DNA from 2 places in the Bariatricus sp. TF06-38A genome. Region 1 is predicted to be linked to the other one. Evidence: a T-box and tRNA genes for the amino acid it is inferred to sense, from the RefSeq annotation. Region 1 holds a T-box; the other holds one or more tRNA genes.
What was found. A T-box is a leader RNA that pairs with one kind of tRNA and senses whether it is charged. The one in region 1 lies ahead of leuS (leucine--tRNA ligase), so its partner is inferred to be a tRNA-Leu.
Positions count from the first base shown of each region.

Region 2: it has a tRNA-Leu gene. The T-box ahead of leuS (leucine--tRNA ligase) is inferred to sense a tRNA for this amino acid. The anticodon was not compared.

Region 1 covers NZ_JAQFCE010000001.1:311,884-319,778, forward strand. The annotation lists gene PG418_RS01500 (CobW family GTP-binding protein) at 156-1,418, shown strand; gene PG418_RS01505 (TIGR03943 family putative permease subunit) at 1,434-2,375, shown strand; gene recQ (DNA helicase RecQ) at 2,368-4,203, shown strand; gene PG418_RS01515 (M48 family metallopeptidase) at 4,194-4,736, shown strand; T-box leader at 4,824-5,061, shown strand; gene leuS (leucine--tRNA ligase) at 5,180-7,606, shown strand.
Region 2 covers NZ_JAQFCE010000003.1:222,688-230,582, forward strand. The annotation lists gene PG418_RS04905 (acyl-CoA dehydratase activase-related protein) at 1-1,334, opposite strand, end outside; gene PG418_RS04910 (DUF1751 domain-containing protein) at 1,596-2,429, shown strand; gene pyk (pyruvate kinase) at 2,473-3,909, shown strand; gene PG418_RS04920 (diaminopimelate decarboxylase) at 3,930-5,231, shown strand; tRNA gene PG418_RS04925 (tRNA-Leu) at 5,325-5,407, shown strand; gene polA (DNA polymerase I) at 5,653-7,895, shown strand, end outside.

The sequences.
Region 1 (7,895 bases):
GATTTTATAAAACTATTATACACTAATCACAATGCATTAACAAGCTATTTATTTGCATCTTTTAAAGAAATGTGATACGATATAGCTCGGAAACAATTTGCAGTTAGAAAAGGCTAATTTATGAAATTATAATAATAAGAAAAGAGGAACGAAAAATGACGAAAGTTGATATTATTTCTGGTTTCCTGGGAGCAGGAAAGACAACATTCATCAAGAAACTGATCGAGGATGTATTTCCGGGAGAAAGACTGGTCCTGATCGAGAACGAATTTGGGGAGATCGGTATTGATGGCGGATTCTTAAAAGATGCCGGCGTTGAGATCACAGAGATGAACTCAGGATGTATCTGCTGTACACTGGTGGGGGATTTTAGCAAAGCACTTCAGAAAGTACTTGTAGATTATACACCGGATCGTGTCATCATCGAACCTTCAGGAGTTGGAAAGCTTTCTGATGTTGTAAAAGCAATCGAGGGTGTCAAAGATGAGGCAGATATTGAGATTGACGGAAGAATCACAGTTGTTGACGGTAAGAAAGCAAAGATCTATCTCAAGAACTTCGGAGAATTCTTCAATAACCAGGTAGAGCATGCATCTACGATTGTTATCAGCCGTACCCAGATGATGACAGATGAAAAGGTAGAAGAGTGCGTGCATATGCTGCGTGAGAAAAATGCAGAGGCAACCATTATTTCCACACCTTGGGAAGAACTTGGAAAAGATGCCGTTTTGCATGCCCTGCAGCATGGTGCTGAGATCGAAGGTATCCTGGAAGAACATGCACATGAGCATGACGACCACGAACATCACCATCATCATGATGACGAATGTGGCTGCGGTCATGATCATGATCACGACCATCATCACGATCACGAAGAGCATGAGCATCATCATGAACATGATGAGAACTGCACCTGCGGATGCCACGATCATGACCATGAACACCATCATGATCACGACCATGAAGAGCATGAGCATCATCATGAACATGATGAGAACTGCACCTGCGGATGCCACGATCATGACCATGAACACCATCATGATCACGACCATGAAGAGCATGAGCATCATCATGAACATGATGAGAACTGCACCTGCGGATGCCATGACCATCACCACGGACACGAAGGACATCATCATGCAGATGAAGTATTTACAAGCTGGGGCAAGGAGACTGCTCATAAGTATACAGAAGAAGAACTGGATTACCTGCTGAAAGCATTATCTGAGACAGATGCTTACGGAACCGTACTTCGTTCCAAAGGAATTATCCAGATGGCAGACGGTTCCTGGAAGCAGTTTGATATGGTTCCGGAAGAATATGAAGTCCGTGAGGGACAGGCTGATTACACAGGACGTGTATGCGTGATCGGAACAGATCTCAAAGAAGAGGATCTGATTAAGTTATTCCATATCTAGGAGGAGCAAGCGGCGATGACAACACCGGTATATATCTGTACAGGATTTCTGGACAGTGGAAAAACAACATTTATCAAGGACACACTGATGAAGCAGGAATGGATCGAAGAAGGTCCGACATTGCTTTTGCAGTGTGAAGAGGGAGAGGAAGAGTACTCGGAAAAATATCTGGATGAGAACGGACTGTTCCTCTTCAATATAGAAGAAAGAGAAAAGTTAAATAAAACTTTCTTTGAAAACTGTGAGAAGATCTATCATCCGGTCCAGGTGATCATTGAGTACAATGGAACCTGGGATCTCCAGGAAATCCTGGATGAAGATTTTCCACGCAACTGGGAGATTCAGGGTGTGTACTCAACGGTTAGCGGTGAGACGCTGGACATGTACCTGAAGAATATGCGGAATATGCTGATGAACCAGCTTACAGAATCTGAGTTGATCATCATCAACCGTTGTGGGGAAAATACAGACCGAAGTGCGTTCAGACGTGCCCTTAAGATCCAGAACCCACAGGCACAGCTGATCTTTGAAGGCGTGGATGGCAATATTATCCCGCAGACAGAAGAGGATCTGCCATATGATCTGAAAGCAGACCATATCTTCATTGATGATGTGGACTTTGGTACCTGGTATGTGGATGCATATGAGCATCCGGAGCGCTACGAGCACAAGAAGATCACCTTCCTTGCACAGCTTTTCCGTCCGAAGGGAATGCCGGCAAATATGCTGATTCCGGGAAGACAGATCATGACCTGCTGCGCAGATGATATCCGTTTCTATGGATATCCATGTAATCTTGGAAGGGCAGCGCAGATTACACAGAGAAGCTGGAAAAAAGTAACCGTCAAGTTCGAGTACGAAGCGTACCGTCCGATGGTTCCAAAGCAGCCGGTTCTTTATATGCTGGAGATGGAATCCGCAGAAAAACCGGAAGAAGAGGTAGTATATCTTGGATAAATTTCAAGTATTAAAGCAATTTTTTGGCTATGACGGATTCCGACCGGGACAGGAGAAACTGATCGATGCGATCCTGTCCGGCCGGGATGTACTCGGCATACTGCCAACGGGAGCCGGAAAGTCCATCTGTTTTCAGATTCCGGCGCTGATGATGGGAGGTATTACACTTGTGATATCTCCCCTTATTTCTCTTATGAAGGATCAGGTGGCATCCCTCAACCAGGCAGGGGTTCATGCAGCCTATCTGAACAGTTCCCTGACTATGGGGCAGTACCGGAAGGCACTTGCTTTTGCAAAAGAAGGAAGATATAAGATTATCTATGTGGCACCGGAGCGGCTGGAAACTGCAGAGTTTATGGATTTTGCTATGAGCGTGGATATTTCTATGATCGCAGTCGATGAAGCACACTGTGTTTCCCAGTGGGGACAGGATTTCCGGCCAAGTTATTTAAAGATCACAGAGTTTGTAGAGTATCTTCCAAAGCGGCCGGTTGTGAGTGCATTTACTGCAACAGCGACGAAAGAAGTAAGAGAGGATATGATCGATATCCTGATGCTGGAGGATCCGGAAGTAGTAATGACAGGTTACGACAGACCGAATCTGTTCCTTGCGGTACAGTTCCCAAAGAATAAATATGCCGCACTCAAAGCATTTATTGAGGAGCATCCGGATCAATGCGGGATCGTCTACTGCCTGACCAGAAAGCAGGTGGAGGAAAATTGCGCACTCCTGGAAATGGATGGGTTTTCCGTAACCAGGTATCATGCGGGACTGACAGACCGGGAGCGGCGTGATAATCAGGATGATTTCATTTATGACCGGAAACAGATCATGGTGGCGACGAATGCATTCGGGATGGGAATTGATAAATCCAATGTCCGCTTTGTCGTACATTACAATATGCCGAAGAATTTGGAATCCTATTATCAGGAAGTGGGACGCTGCGCCCGAGACGGTGAGCCGGGGGAGTGCCTGCTTTTATATAGCGGACAGGATGTGATCACAAACCAGATGTTCATTGAGAACAACCGCGACAATCAGGAACTGGATGAACTGACGCGCCGGATCGTGATAGAGCGGGATCAGGAGCGCTTGAAAAAGATGACTTATTATTGTTTTACAAAGGAATGTCTGCGTGATTATATTCTGCGGTATTTTGGGGAATACGGAAGCAATTACTGTGGGAACTGTTCAAACTGTAAGACGCAGTTTGATACCGTGGATATGACGGCAGAGGCAAGGATACTTACCATGTGTGTAAAAGAAAGTCATCAGCGTTATGGAATTAATGTGATTCTGGATACGGTGCATGGAGCAAATAATGCGAAGATCCGGCAGTATGGCATGGGTGCCAGTCCGGCTTACGGGGTACTTTCTAAGACGCCATCGTGGAAGCTCAGGCAGATATTCAACCAGCTTCTGGCAGAAGGATATCTGAAGACCACGCCGGATTCTTATATGATTGTGAAGCTGACTGAAAAGTCGGAAGCACTGATTGCAGGGCAGGAGACATTTACAATGAAGATGGCAAAAGAACCGGAGAAAGAGGCGAAGACAACACCGAAGAAAAAAGTGAAGAAAACGGCCGGACTGGTTCTGAATAAAGAGCAGGAAGAGTCTTTTGAAATCCTGCGCGCTCTGCGGGCAGAGATAGCGAGAGAAGAAAAAGTTCCGCCTTATATTGTATTTTCCGATAAGACCCTTGTGCAGATGTGTATCGAAAAACCGACAAATAAGAATGCTATGCTGAAAGTTTCCGGTGTGGGAGAGTTCAAGTTTGAAAAATATGGAGAACGCTTTCTGGAGGTGATCCGGTCGTGGACATAGAATATCATCTGATCCGGTCAGACAGGCGCAGTATTGGAATCGAAGTTGACCGGGAAGGAAAGGTGACGGTCCGTGCACCCTATTCCTGTGAGAAAAAGTGGATTGACCGGTTTCTTCTGGAAAAAGAGAACTGGATCCGACAGAAGGTAAAGCTTCAGAAGGAAAATGCAATGAAGCGGCAGGAAAAGAGAGAGATGCCGGAAGCAGAAAAGAAATATTACCGGAATCTTGCAAGAGAAGTATTAGGTGCAAGGACCGGATACTATGCCCGGAAAATGGGTGTGACCTATGGGCGTATTTCCATCCGGGAGCAGAAGACCAGGTGGGGAAGCTGCAGCAGCGTAGGGAATCTCAATTACAACTGGAAGCTGGTGTTGATGCCGCCGGGAGTTCTGGATTATGTTGTGGTGCATGAGCTGGCACATCGTAGAGAAATGAATCATTCCGCTGCATTCTGGAAGGTCGTGGCGACGTGGATGCCGGACTATAAAAAATATAGAAAATGGCTGAGAGATAACGGAAATCAATTTTAAATGGTAAAAATAATCAAGAATTCGTAAAAAACAATCAAGAATCTCTTGACGGAACTTGTATTTATTTTTATAATAACAAGGTATATGAAAAAAACAAGGATAAGGATCAGTAAAAGATTAGAGTCTGTACAGAGAACTGCCGGGCGGTGCAAGGCAGCAGATCAAATCTTTGAACTCGCCTTTGAGTTCTTCTGCTGAACGGTTTTCAGATAGGCAGAAGCGGGAATTCCCGTTATAGAATCACAAGTGCGCTGCACCGTAAGTTATGTTACCGGGATGCGGCGAAGAAGAGTGGTACCACGGAATTTAATCTTTCGTCTCTTTGAATTTATCAAAAGAGGCGAAAGATTTTTATTTAACAGGAAATCCTGATGGAATTTCCTGTTAAATAAAAGGTTAAGACACTTTTTTTCATACTGAAACAATACCAGGAGGAAAGAAAAATGGCAGTACCTTACAATCATAAGGCAATCGAAAAGAAATGGAAAGAAAAATGGGCTGAGAATCCGGTTAATCCGAAAGTGGATGAAAACGGCAACCCGAAAAAGAAATATTATTGTCTGGACATGTTCCCGTATCCGTCAGGAAACGGTCTTCATGTAGGACACTGGAGAGGCTATGTTATCTCCGATGTGTGGAGCCGTTACAAACTGCTTCAGGGATATTACATTATTCATCCGATGGGATGGGATGCATTCGGCCTTCCGGCTGAAAACTATGCGATCAAGATGGGAACTCATCCTGCAAAATCGACAGCAGCAAACATCGCGAATATCAAACGTCAGATCAATGAGATCTCAGCGCTTTATGACTGGGATATGGAAGTTAATACAACAGATCCTGATTTCTACAAATGGACACAGTGGATCTTTGTAAAGATGTTCAAAGAAGGACTTGCATACGAAAAAGAATTCCCGATCAACTGGTGCCCGTCTTGTAAGACAGGTCTTGCAAACGAAGAGGTTGTAGGCGGAAAATGCGAACGCTGCGGTGCTGAAGTTACAAAGAAGAACCTTCGTCAGTGGATGCTGCGTATCACAAAATATGCAGACCGTCTGTTAAATGACCTGGATAAGCTTGACTGGCCGGAAAAAGTTAAAAAGATGCAGACAGACTGGATCGGTAAATCTTACGGTGCAGAAGTAGATTTCCCGGTTGAAGGAAGAGAAGATAAGATCACTGTATACACAACAAGACCAGATACGCTTCATGGAGCAACCTTCATGGTACTTGCACCGGAACATAAGCTTGCAGCAGAGCTTGCAACACCGGAACACAAAGAAGAAGTAGAAAAATATATCTTCGATTCTTCTATGAAGTCTAATGTAGACCGTCTGCAGGACAAAGAAAAAACAGGTGTATTTACAGGAACTTACGCGATCAACCCTCTGAACGGAGCAAAGGTACCGATCTGGCTTTCTGATTATGTACTGGCTGATTATGGTACAGGAGCCATCATGTGTGTACCGGCTCATGACGACCGTGACTTTGAATTTGCAACCAAGTTCAACATCCCGATCGTCCAGGTTATTGCAAAAGACGGTAAAGAAATCGAAAATATGACAGAAGCTTACACAGAGGCTTCCGGAACGATGATCAATTCCGGAGAATGGAATGGCATGGAAAGCTCTGTCCTTAAGAAAGAAGCTCCACATATCATCGAAGAAAGAGGAATCGGACGTGCAACTGTAAACTACAAGCTGCGTGACTGGGTATTCTCCCGTCAGAGATACTGGGGAGAACCAATTCCGATTGTACACTGTCCGGAATGTGGCGCTGTACCGGTACCGGAGGATCAGCTTCCGCTGAGACTGCCGGATGTAGAATCTTATGAACCGACAGGAACAGGAGAATCTCCACTTGCGGGAATCGATGAATGGGTAAATACAACCTGTCCTGTTTGTGGAAAACCGGCAAAACGTGAGACAAATACCATGCCGCAGTGGGCTGGATCTTCATGGTATTTCCTGCGTTATGTAGATAATCACAACAACGAAGAACTTGTATCCAGAGAAAAAGCAGATGCAATGCTTCCGGTAGATATGTATATCGGTGGTGTAGAACATGCAGTACTTCACCTTCTGTATTCAAGATTCTATACTAAATTCCTTTGCGATATCGGTGTGATCGATTTTGATGAGCCGTTTGTCAAACTGTTCAACCAGGGAATGATCACAGGTAAGAATGGTATCAAGATGAGTAAGTCAAAAGGAAATGTCGTGTCTCCGGATGATCTTGTAAGAGATTATGGATGCGATTCTTTAAGAATGTATGAACTCTTCGTAGGACCACCGGAACTGGATGCAGAGTGGGATGACAGAGGAATCGATGGTGTATACCGTTTCCTTAAGAAACTCTGGAACCTGCTTATGGACAGCAAAGATAAAGATATTAAACCAACCAAAGAGATGATCAAAGTACGTCATAAACTGGTTTATGATATCACAACCCGTCTGGAAAGCTTCAGCCTGAATACCGTTATTTCTGCATTCATGGAGCATACAAATACACTGGTTGCGATCGCTAAGAAGGAAGGCGGAGTAGACAGAGATACTCTGGATACCCTTGCTGTATTACTGGCACCATTTGCACCACATATGGCAGAAGAAATCTGGGAAGAACTTGGCAACAAAGAAAGCGTATTCCGTGCCGGATGGCCAAAATACGATACAGAAGCCATGAAAGATGATGAAATCGAAATTCCGGTACAGATCAATGGAAAAACAAGAGCAGTCATCAAGATTTCCGTAGAGGCTACAAAAGAAGAAGCAATCGCTGCCGGAAAAGAAGCAATCGCAGATAAACTTACAGGAAATATCGTAAAAGAAATCTACGTTCCGAAGAAGATCATAAACATTGTGCAAAAATAGGCAGTGCAAATAAGGAAAGCCGAGGTCAAATCCTGCTAGCAGGAATTTGACCTCGGCTTGAGTTATTTATAGGGCGTACGCCCGTCAATCGAACGAACTATGTTCGTGAGATTGTGCACTGCCGTAAATTTGCGACAAAAGTAATCCATTCAAGGCGTACGCCCGTCAATCGAACGAACTTGTTCGTAAGATTGGAGCACTGCCGTAATTCTGCGACAAAGTAAATCATTCAAGTATAAGTCCGTCAATTTTCCGGTAATCCTTTACGGATTCCAAAAGTGGATGCAGG
Region 2 (7,895 bases), on a different contig from region 1:
TCGTTGAGCTGTACGCTGTCTACAGTCTGATTCTTGATCTTGATACACTTCATATCCTGACCACCGATATCGAGGATACAGTCTACATCCGGTTCGAAGAAAGAAGCGGCGTAATAGTGAGATACGGTTTCAACTTCGCCTTCATCCAGAAGAAGTGCGGCTTTAATGAGCGCTTCTCCGTAACCGGTTGAGCAGGAGTGAACGATCTGTACGCCTTCCGGAAGCTGGCTGTAAATATCCTTGATCGCACCGATGGTCGTACCAAGAGGATCACCGTCATTGCCATGGTAGAAGGAGTACAAAAGAGTACCGTCTTCTCCGACCAGAGCGGCTTTCGTGGTGGTAGAACCGGCATCGATTCCAAGGTAGGCATTACCGCGGTAGCTGGCAAGATCACCAACCGGCACCTGATGCTTTGCATGGCGGTTCTTAAATTCATTGTAATCTGCTTCGCTGGAAAAGAGCGGCTGCATACGCTCAACTTCAAAGTCCATTTCAATATGGGCATCCAGCTTTTTCTGCATCTCACCAAGAGAGGTGACTACATCCTTTTTAGAGTTCAGCGCAGAGCCGACGGCTGCAAAAAGATGGGAATACCTTGGTGCGATAATGTGTTCGTCATCCAGCTTGAGAGTACGGATAAACGCTTCTCTCAATTCAGAGAGGAAATGAAGCGGTCCACCGAGGAAAGCAACATGTCCGCGGATTGGTTTTCCGCAGGCAAGACCACTGATGGTCTGGTTGACGACTGCCTGGAAAATAGAAGCAGACAGGTCTTCTTTGGTAGCACCGTCATTGATCAGCGGCTGGATATCTGTCTTGGCAAATACGCCACAGCGGGCTGCAATCGTATAAAGTGCTTTGTAATTTTTGGCATATTCGTTCAGACCGGTTGCATCTGTCTGGAGAAGGGACGCCATCTGGTCGATGAAAGATCCGGTACCTCCGGCGCAGATTCCGTTCATACGCTGCTCAATATTTCCATTTTCAAAATAGATGATCTTGGCATCTTCGCCGCCCAGCTCGATCGCTACATCGGTCTGTGGTGCATAATCCTGAAGAGCGGTGGAAACGGCAACAACCTCCTGGACAAAAGGTACGCCAAGATGCTTTGCCAGAGTAAGACCACCTGATCCGGTAATCATTGGAGATACCTTGATCTGACCGAGCTTGTAGATAGCACGACCAAGCAGATCAGAAAGGGTTTCCTGAATATTGGCGAAGTGACGCTCGTAATCAGAAAACAGAACATCATTATTACTGTCCAGAACTGCGATTTTAACAGTTGTAGAACCGATGTCAATCCCCAGGGTATGTAATTCTGTCTGATTCATGATTTAACTACTCCTTATTACAATTAAAAAATTTGTCTGTGTTATTACCTATTAAATGTAGTTCGCAGAGAACTACAGTATCTTACATTATACGACAGAACCAACGAAAATACAAACAGAAGTTATGTATGGCATTGTAGAAAAAAGTGCCTGGAAGTGAACAAAAGATGTAAATTATGTGAAAAGAGAGTAAAGAGGTGGAATGGAATTGACAAAGTAAAAAGCAGACGATAAAATAACATACGTGGAAGGAGGTTTTGAATGAAGAACTGGTTAGATAAAATGGAGCGCAGGTTCGGGCGCTATGCAATTAGAAATCTTACGATGTATCTGCTTGCAGGTTATGCAATCGGATATCTTTTGAGTTTTACGATGCCACAGCTTCTTACCTATTTTACACTGGAACCGGCACTGATTTTGAAAGGGCAGGTGTGGCGACTTCTAAGCTGGGTGATCATCCCACCGAATGACAATATTATTTTTGTTATCTTTATGATGCTGTTATACTATTCCCTTGGTAATACGCTGGAAAGCTACTGGGGGGCATTTCGTTACAATGTTTACATTTTCTCAGGAATATTATTTACAGTTATTGGAGCTTTTATTGTGAATGGACTGATCGGAGGCATTACCGGATTTGGAAGCCTTTACAGTACTTACTATATCAATATGTCCATTTTCCTTGCATGTGCATCCATCATGCCGGATTATCAGCTTTTGCTTTACGGCATTATCCCAATCAAGATGAAGTGGCTTGCAGTTCTGGATGTGGTTCTGCTTGCGGTAGACGCAGTGCAGGGCGGTCTGATCATACGGATCGTGATCATCGCATCGCTTTTGAACTTTATTATTTTCTTTTTCTGCAACCGGAATCTGCGTGGACACAGTCCGAAACAGGCTGCCCGCAGAAAGAAATTCCAGAAGCAGATAAGCCGTCCGCAGAATCAGTATGCAGGCGGTGCAAAGCACAGATGTGCAGTGTGCGGTCGTACGGAACTTGACAATCCGACACTGGAGTTCCGTTATTGTTCAAAGTGTAACGGGAATTATGAATATTGCCAGGACCATCTTTTCACACACGAACATGTGAAGTAGAGTTCTAACATAGAATCAAATTGAATAATAAGAGGAGGAAACAATGAAAAAAACCAAGATTGTTTGTACAATGGGACCAAACACCAACGACAGAGAAATGATGAGAAAGCTGATCCAGAATGGAATGAATGTGGCACGTTTCAATTTCTCACATGGTGATCATGAAGAACAGAAGTTCAGAATGGATATGCTCAAAGAGCTTCGTGAAGAGGAACATACAAACACTGCAATCCTTCTGGATACAAAGGGACCGGAAATTCGTACAGGAATCCTGAAAGATGGAAAGAAGATTACTTTAAAAGAAGGAGAAACCTTCACTCTGACAACAGAAGATATCGTAGGAGATAATAAGAGAGTATCTATCACATATAAGGGACTGGTACAGGATATTTATAAAGGCTGTACCATTCTGATCGACGATGGCCTGATCGGACTTCGTGTAGAGAGCAAGACAGAGACAGAGATTGTCTGTTCTGTAGTAAATGGTGGAGAACTTGGCGAAAGAAAAGGTGTTAACGTACCGAACGTAGCCATTCGTCTTCCGGCTATTACAGAAAAAGATAAGGATGATATCCGTTTCGGTGTAGAGCAGGATATTGACTTTATCGCAGCATCATTTGTAAGAAATGCAGAGTGTGTACTTGAGATCAAGGCATACTTAAAAGAACTCGGCGCTCCGTATATTCCAATCATTGCAAAGGTAGAGAACGCAGAAGGTATTGAGAATATTGATGAGATTATCCGTGCGGCTGATGGTATCATGGTGGCACGTGGAGATCTTGGTGTAGAGATCCCGGCAGAGGAAGTGCCGCATCTCCAGAAAATGATCATCCAGAAATGTAATGACAACTTTAAGACTGTTATTACTGCAACACAGATGCTGGATTCTATGATGCGTAATCCGCGTCCGACAAGAGCAGAAGTGACGGATGTTGCCAATGCGGTATACGACGGAACAGATGCAGTTATGCTTTCCGGAGAGACAGCACAGGGGAAATACCCTCTGGAAGCACTCCAGATGATGGTTCAAATTGTAGAGACGACAGAGGAACATCTGGACTATGATTCCATTCTTGTTAAAGCCGGAGATCATCTGAAGTCAGGTGTGTCCAGTGCAATCGGATATGCTTCTGTACTTGCGGCAGCGAACCTGAATGCAAGATGCATCATCACTCCATCTGTATCCGGTGCAACAACAAGGGTTGTATCCAACCTTCGTCCGAGACAGGAAATCCTTGGAATTACACCGAACGAACGTACCCTTCGCCGGATGTCGATCTACTGGGGCGTAAGAGGATTGAAGTCTCTGGAATTCCATACAACAGATGATATCTGCAGTGGGGCAATTGATCTTGCACAGGCAAAGAAATGCGTGGACAGTGGAGATATTGTTGTCCTGACAGCTGGTATTCCTTCACCGAGCGTACAGCGTGAAAAGGGTTCTGTAAGTAATATGATGCGTATTGCAACCATCGACTAGACGAAAGAGAGATGAACAGAATGAAAAAAGAACCATTCGTAACAAAGACACAGTTAGATGAAATCGTAAAAGAATATCCGACTCCGTTTCATCTTTATGATGAAAAAGGGATTCGTGAAAATGTAAAAGCACTCAAAGAAGCCTTTGCATGGAACAAAGGATATAAAGAATATTTTGCAGTAAAGGCAACTCCAAACCCATATATCCTCAATATTTTAAAAGAATATGGATGCGGATGTGACTGCTCTTCCTATACAGAGCTTTTAATGTCTGAGTCTGTCGGACAGGTTGGAGAAAATATTATGTTTTCTTCCAATGATACACCGGCAGAGGAATTTGCACTTGCTGATAAGCTCGGCGCGATCATCAACCTGGACGATATCACACACATTGATTTTCTGGAAAAGACGATCGGAAAGATTCCGGAGACAATCAGCTGCCGTTATAATCCGGGTGGACTTTTTAAAATTTCCAACAGCATTATGGATAATCCGGGAGATGCCAAATACGGTATGACAACTGAACAGATTTTTGAGGCATTCAAGATCCTGAAGTCCAAAGGCGCAAAAGAGTTCGGTATCCATGCATTCCTTGCAAGTAATACTGTAACTAATGAATATTATCCGACACTTGCACGTACTTTGTTTGAAGTAGCAGTTAAGCTTCAGAAAGAGACCGGTGTACATATCAAGTTCATCAACCTTTCCGGTGGTGTGGGAATTCCTTACAAACCGGATCAGGAACCGAACGATATCAAGGTGATCGGTGAAGGTGTAAGAAAAGTGTACGAAGAGGTTCTTGTTCCGGCTGGAATGGGCGATGTGGCGATTTACACAGAACTTGGCCGTTTTATGCTTGGACCTTATGGATGCCTTGTGACAAAAGCAATCCATGAAAAGCATACGCACAAAGAGTACATCGGTGTAGATGCATGTGCCGCAAACCTGATGCGTCCGGCTATGTATGGTGCCTACCATCACATCACTGTCATGGGAAAAGAAAATGAACCATGCGATCATACTTACGATGTGACTGGTTCTCTGTGCGAGAATAATGATAAATTTGCAATCGACCGTCAGCTTCCGAAGATTGACATGGGAGATCTGCTTGTGATCCATGATACCGGAGCACATGGATTCTCTATGGGATATAATTACAATGGACGTCTTCGTTCCGCAGAAGTTCTTCTGAAAGAGGACGGAGGTACACAGCTGATCCGCAGAGCAGAGACGCCGATGGATTACTTTGCAACTTTCGACTGCTTCCCGGTTTATGAGGAACTTAAGAAGAATACGGAAGAAGCGGATAAGCTTGGAAAATAATTTCAAATAGTTTATTTTGAAAAAATACTTGCGAACCGAAGATAAGTATGATATGATTATTTTCGGTTCGTGATTAAAAAACATGAATTTTATGCCGGCATGTCGGAATGGCAGACGAGGCAGACTCAAAATCTGTTGCGGGTGACCGCGTGCGGGTTCAAGTCCCGCTGCCGGCAGTTGATAATTAACTGGAATTGAATAAAAGATATGAGAAGTACATTGCGATGATTCGTGATGTATTTTTTCGTATATACACAATTGTTGTGGCACATTTCGTGTATCTGTAATTTTGATGAGGATCTTTTTTACCCCTTCATGTATTGAAAATATCAAAAAAAAATGTCATAATGAGATGTTGTATATTTGAACGAATAGATAGAAAAGATAGAAGTAAGTGATGAGACTTACAGAGAGGCAGTTGATTATGAGCAAAATCGTATTGATAGACGGACACAGTATTCTGAACAGGGCGTTTTTCGGACTTCCGGATCTGACAAATGCGGAAGGACTCCATACGAATGCAATATATGGATTCTTAAATATTATGTTCAAGATCCTGGAGGAGGAAAAGCCGGAGTATCTGACCGTTGCATTTGATGTGCATGCGCCGACTTTCCGCCATAAGATGTTTGAGGCGTATAAGGGGACGAGAAAGCCGATGGCAGAAGAACTCAGACAGCAGGTACCGTTGATGAAGGAAGTTTTGCATGCTATGGGAATCCGGACGATCGAGCAGGAAGGGCTGGAGGCAGATGACCTTCTTGGAACGCTGTCCAAAAGATGCGAGAGAATGGGGATGGAAGTGGTCATTATTTCCGGAGACAGAGATCTTCTCCAGCTTGCTACAGACCATGTTGAGATCCGAATTCCGAAGACAAAACGGACCGGAACTGAGATCGAGAATTATTATGCAGTGGACGTAAAAGAAAAATACCAGGTGACACCGACAGAATTTATCGATGTGAAAGCATTGATGGGAGATACTTCAGATAATATCCCAGGGGTGCCGGGAGTCGGAGAAAAGACGGCGACCAAGATTATTGTAGAATACGGATCTATTGAAAATGCCTACAAGCATGCATCCGAACTGAAGCCGCCGAGAGCATCGAAAAATCTGGTGGAATACTGGGATCAGGCACAAATGAGTAAGGTGCTGGCGACAATCGATGTAGACGCGGATTTTGCTTATGAACTGGAAGAGGCGAAGCTTGGAAATCTTTATACAGAGGAAGCTTATGTCTATTTCCAGAGACTGCAGTTCAAGAATCTGCTGAATCGTTTTGATGTGCAGAGTGAGAATTCGATTGAAGATGCATTTGTGATCGCTGTGGGAAAAGAAGAAATTCAGAAAATCTTTGCGGAGGCAGAAAAAGCGCAGACGGTGGGAGCCGTTCTTTACAAAGACACCAGAAATGTACTTCCGCTGTTTGCAGGAAATGCTGAGATAGGTGGAATTGGAATTTCGTTTGGAAAAGAGAAGATCTACTGTATTCCGGCAGGAAATGGATACAGCATGGAGGAACTTCTGGAGGCACTTGTACATGTGGCACAGCATGCCGGACGGTTTGTGGTGTTTGATCTGAAGTCATCCCTGCCTTATCTGAAAGGATTAGAAGGAGCAGCAGAGGAGAAGTGCTTTGACAGTATTGTAGCAGCTTACCTCCTGAATCCGTTGAAAAATGATTATGGATTTGAAGATGTGGCACAGGAGCATCTTGGATTGATGATCGATCCGAAGACAGAACTGGAAAAAATGGTCTGTTATGAAGCCTATGCTGCATTTGCGTCATCGGAAGTTTTGGAAGAAAAGCTGAAAAAAGAGGAAATGTGGAAGCTTTTTACAGAAATAGAGATGCCGCTTGTATTTACTCTGTTCCACATGGAGCAGAATGGGGTGCGTGTAGAAGCAGAAGAACTGAAAAGTTATGGAGAACAGCTTGGCGGAAAAATCGTACAGTTGGAAAAGGAAATTTATGAGCTTGCCGGGGAAGAATTTAATATCAATTCACCAAAGCAGCTGGGCGTGGTCCTTTTTGAACATCTGTCCCTTCCAAATGGAAAGAAGACGAAAACAGGATATTCGACGGCGGCAGACGTACTGGATAAGCTGGCACCGGATTATCCGATCGTGGCAAAAATCCTGGAATATCGTCAGCTTGCCAAGCTGAAATCGACTTATGCAGATGGACTTGCCGTGTTTATTCATGAAGATGATCACCGGATCCATGGAAAATTCAACCAGACAGTCACAGCGACCGGACGTATCAGCAGTACAGAGCCAAACCTGCAGAATATCCCGGCGAGGGTAGAACTTGGACGGCTGATCCGTAAAGTATTTGTGCCGGAAGAGGGGTATGTGTTTGTAGATGCTGATTATTCGCAGATAGAACTGCGTGTGCTGGCACATTGCTCCGGAGATGCAGCACTGATCGAAGCATACCGGGAGGCAAAGGACATTCACCGGATCACAGCTTCTCAGGTGTTTCATACTCCGTTTGATGAAGTGACCGATCTGCAGAGGCGAAATGCAAAAGCAGTCAACTTTGGTATTGTCTATGGGATCAGTTCTTTTGGACTGAGCCAGGATTTAAGTATTACGAGAAAAGAAGCGGCCGAATATATTGACCGTTATTTTGAAACCTATCCGGGCATCAAGAAATTTCT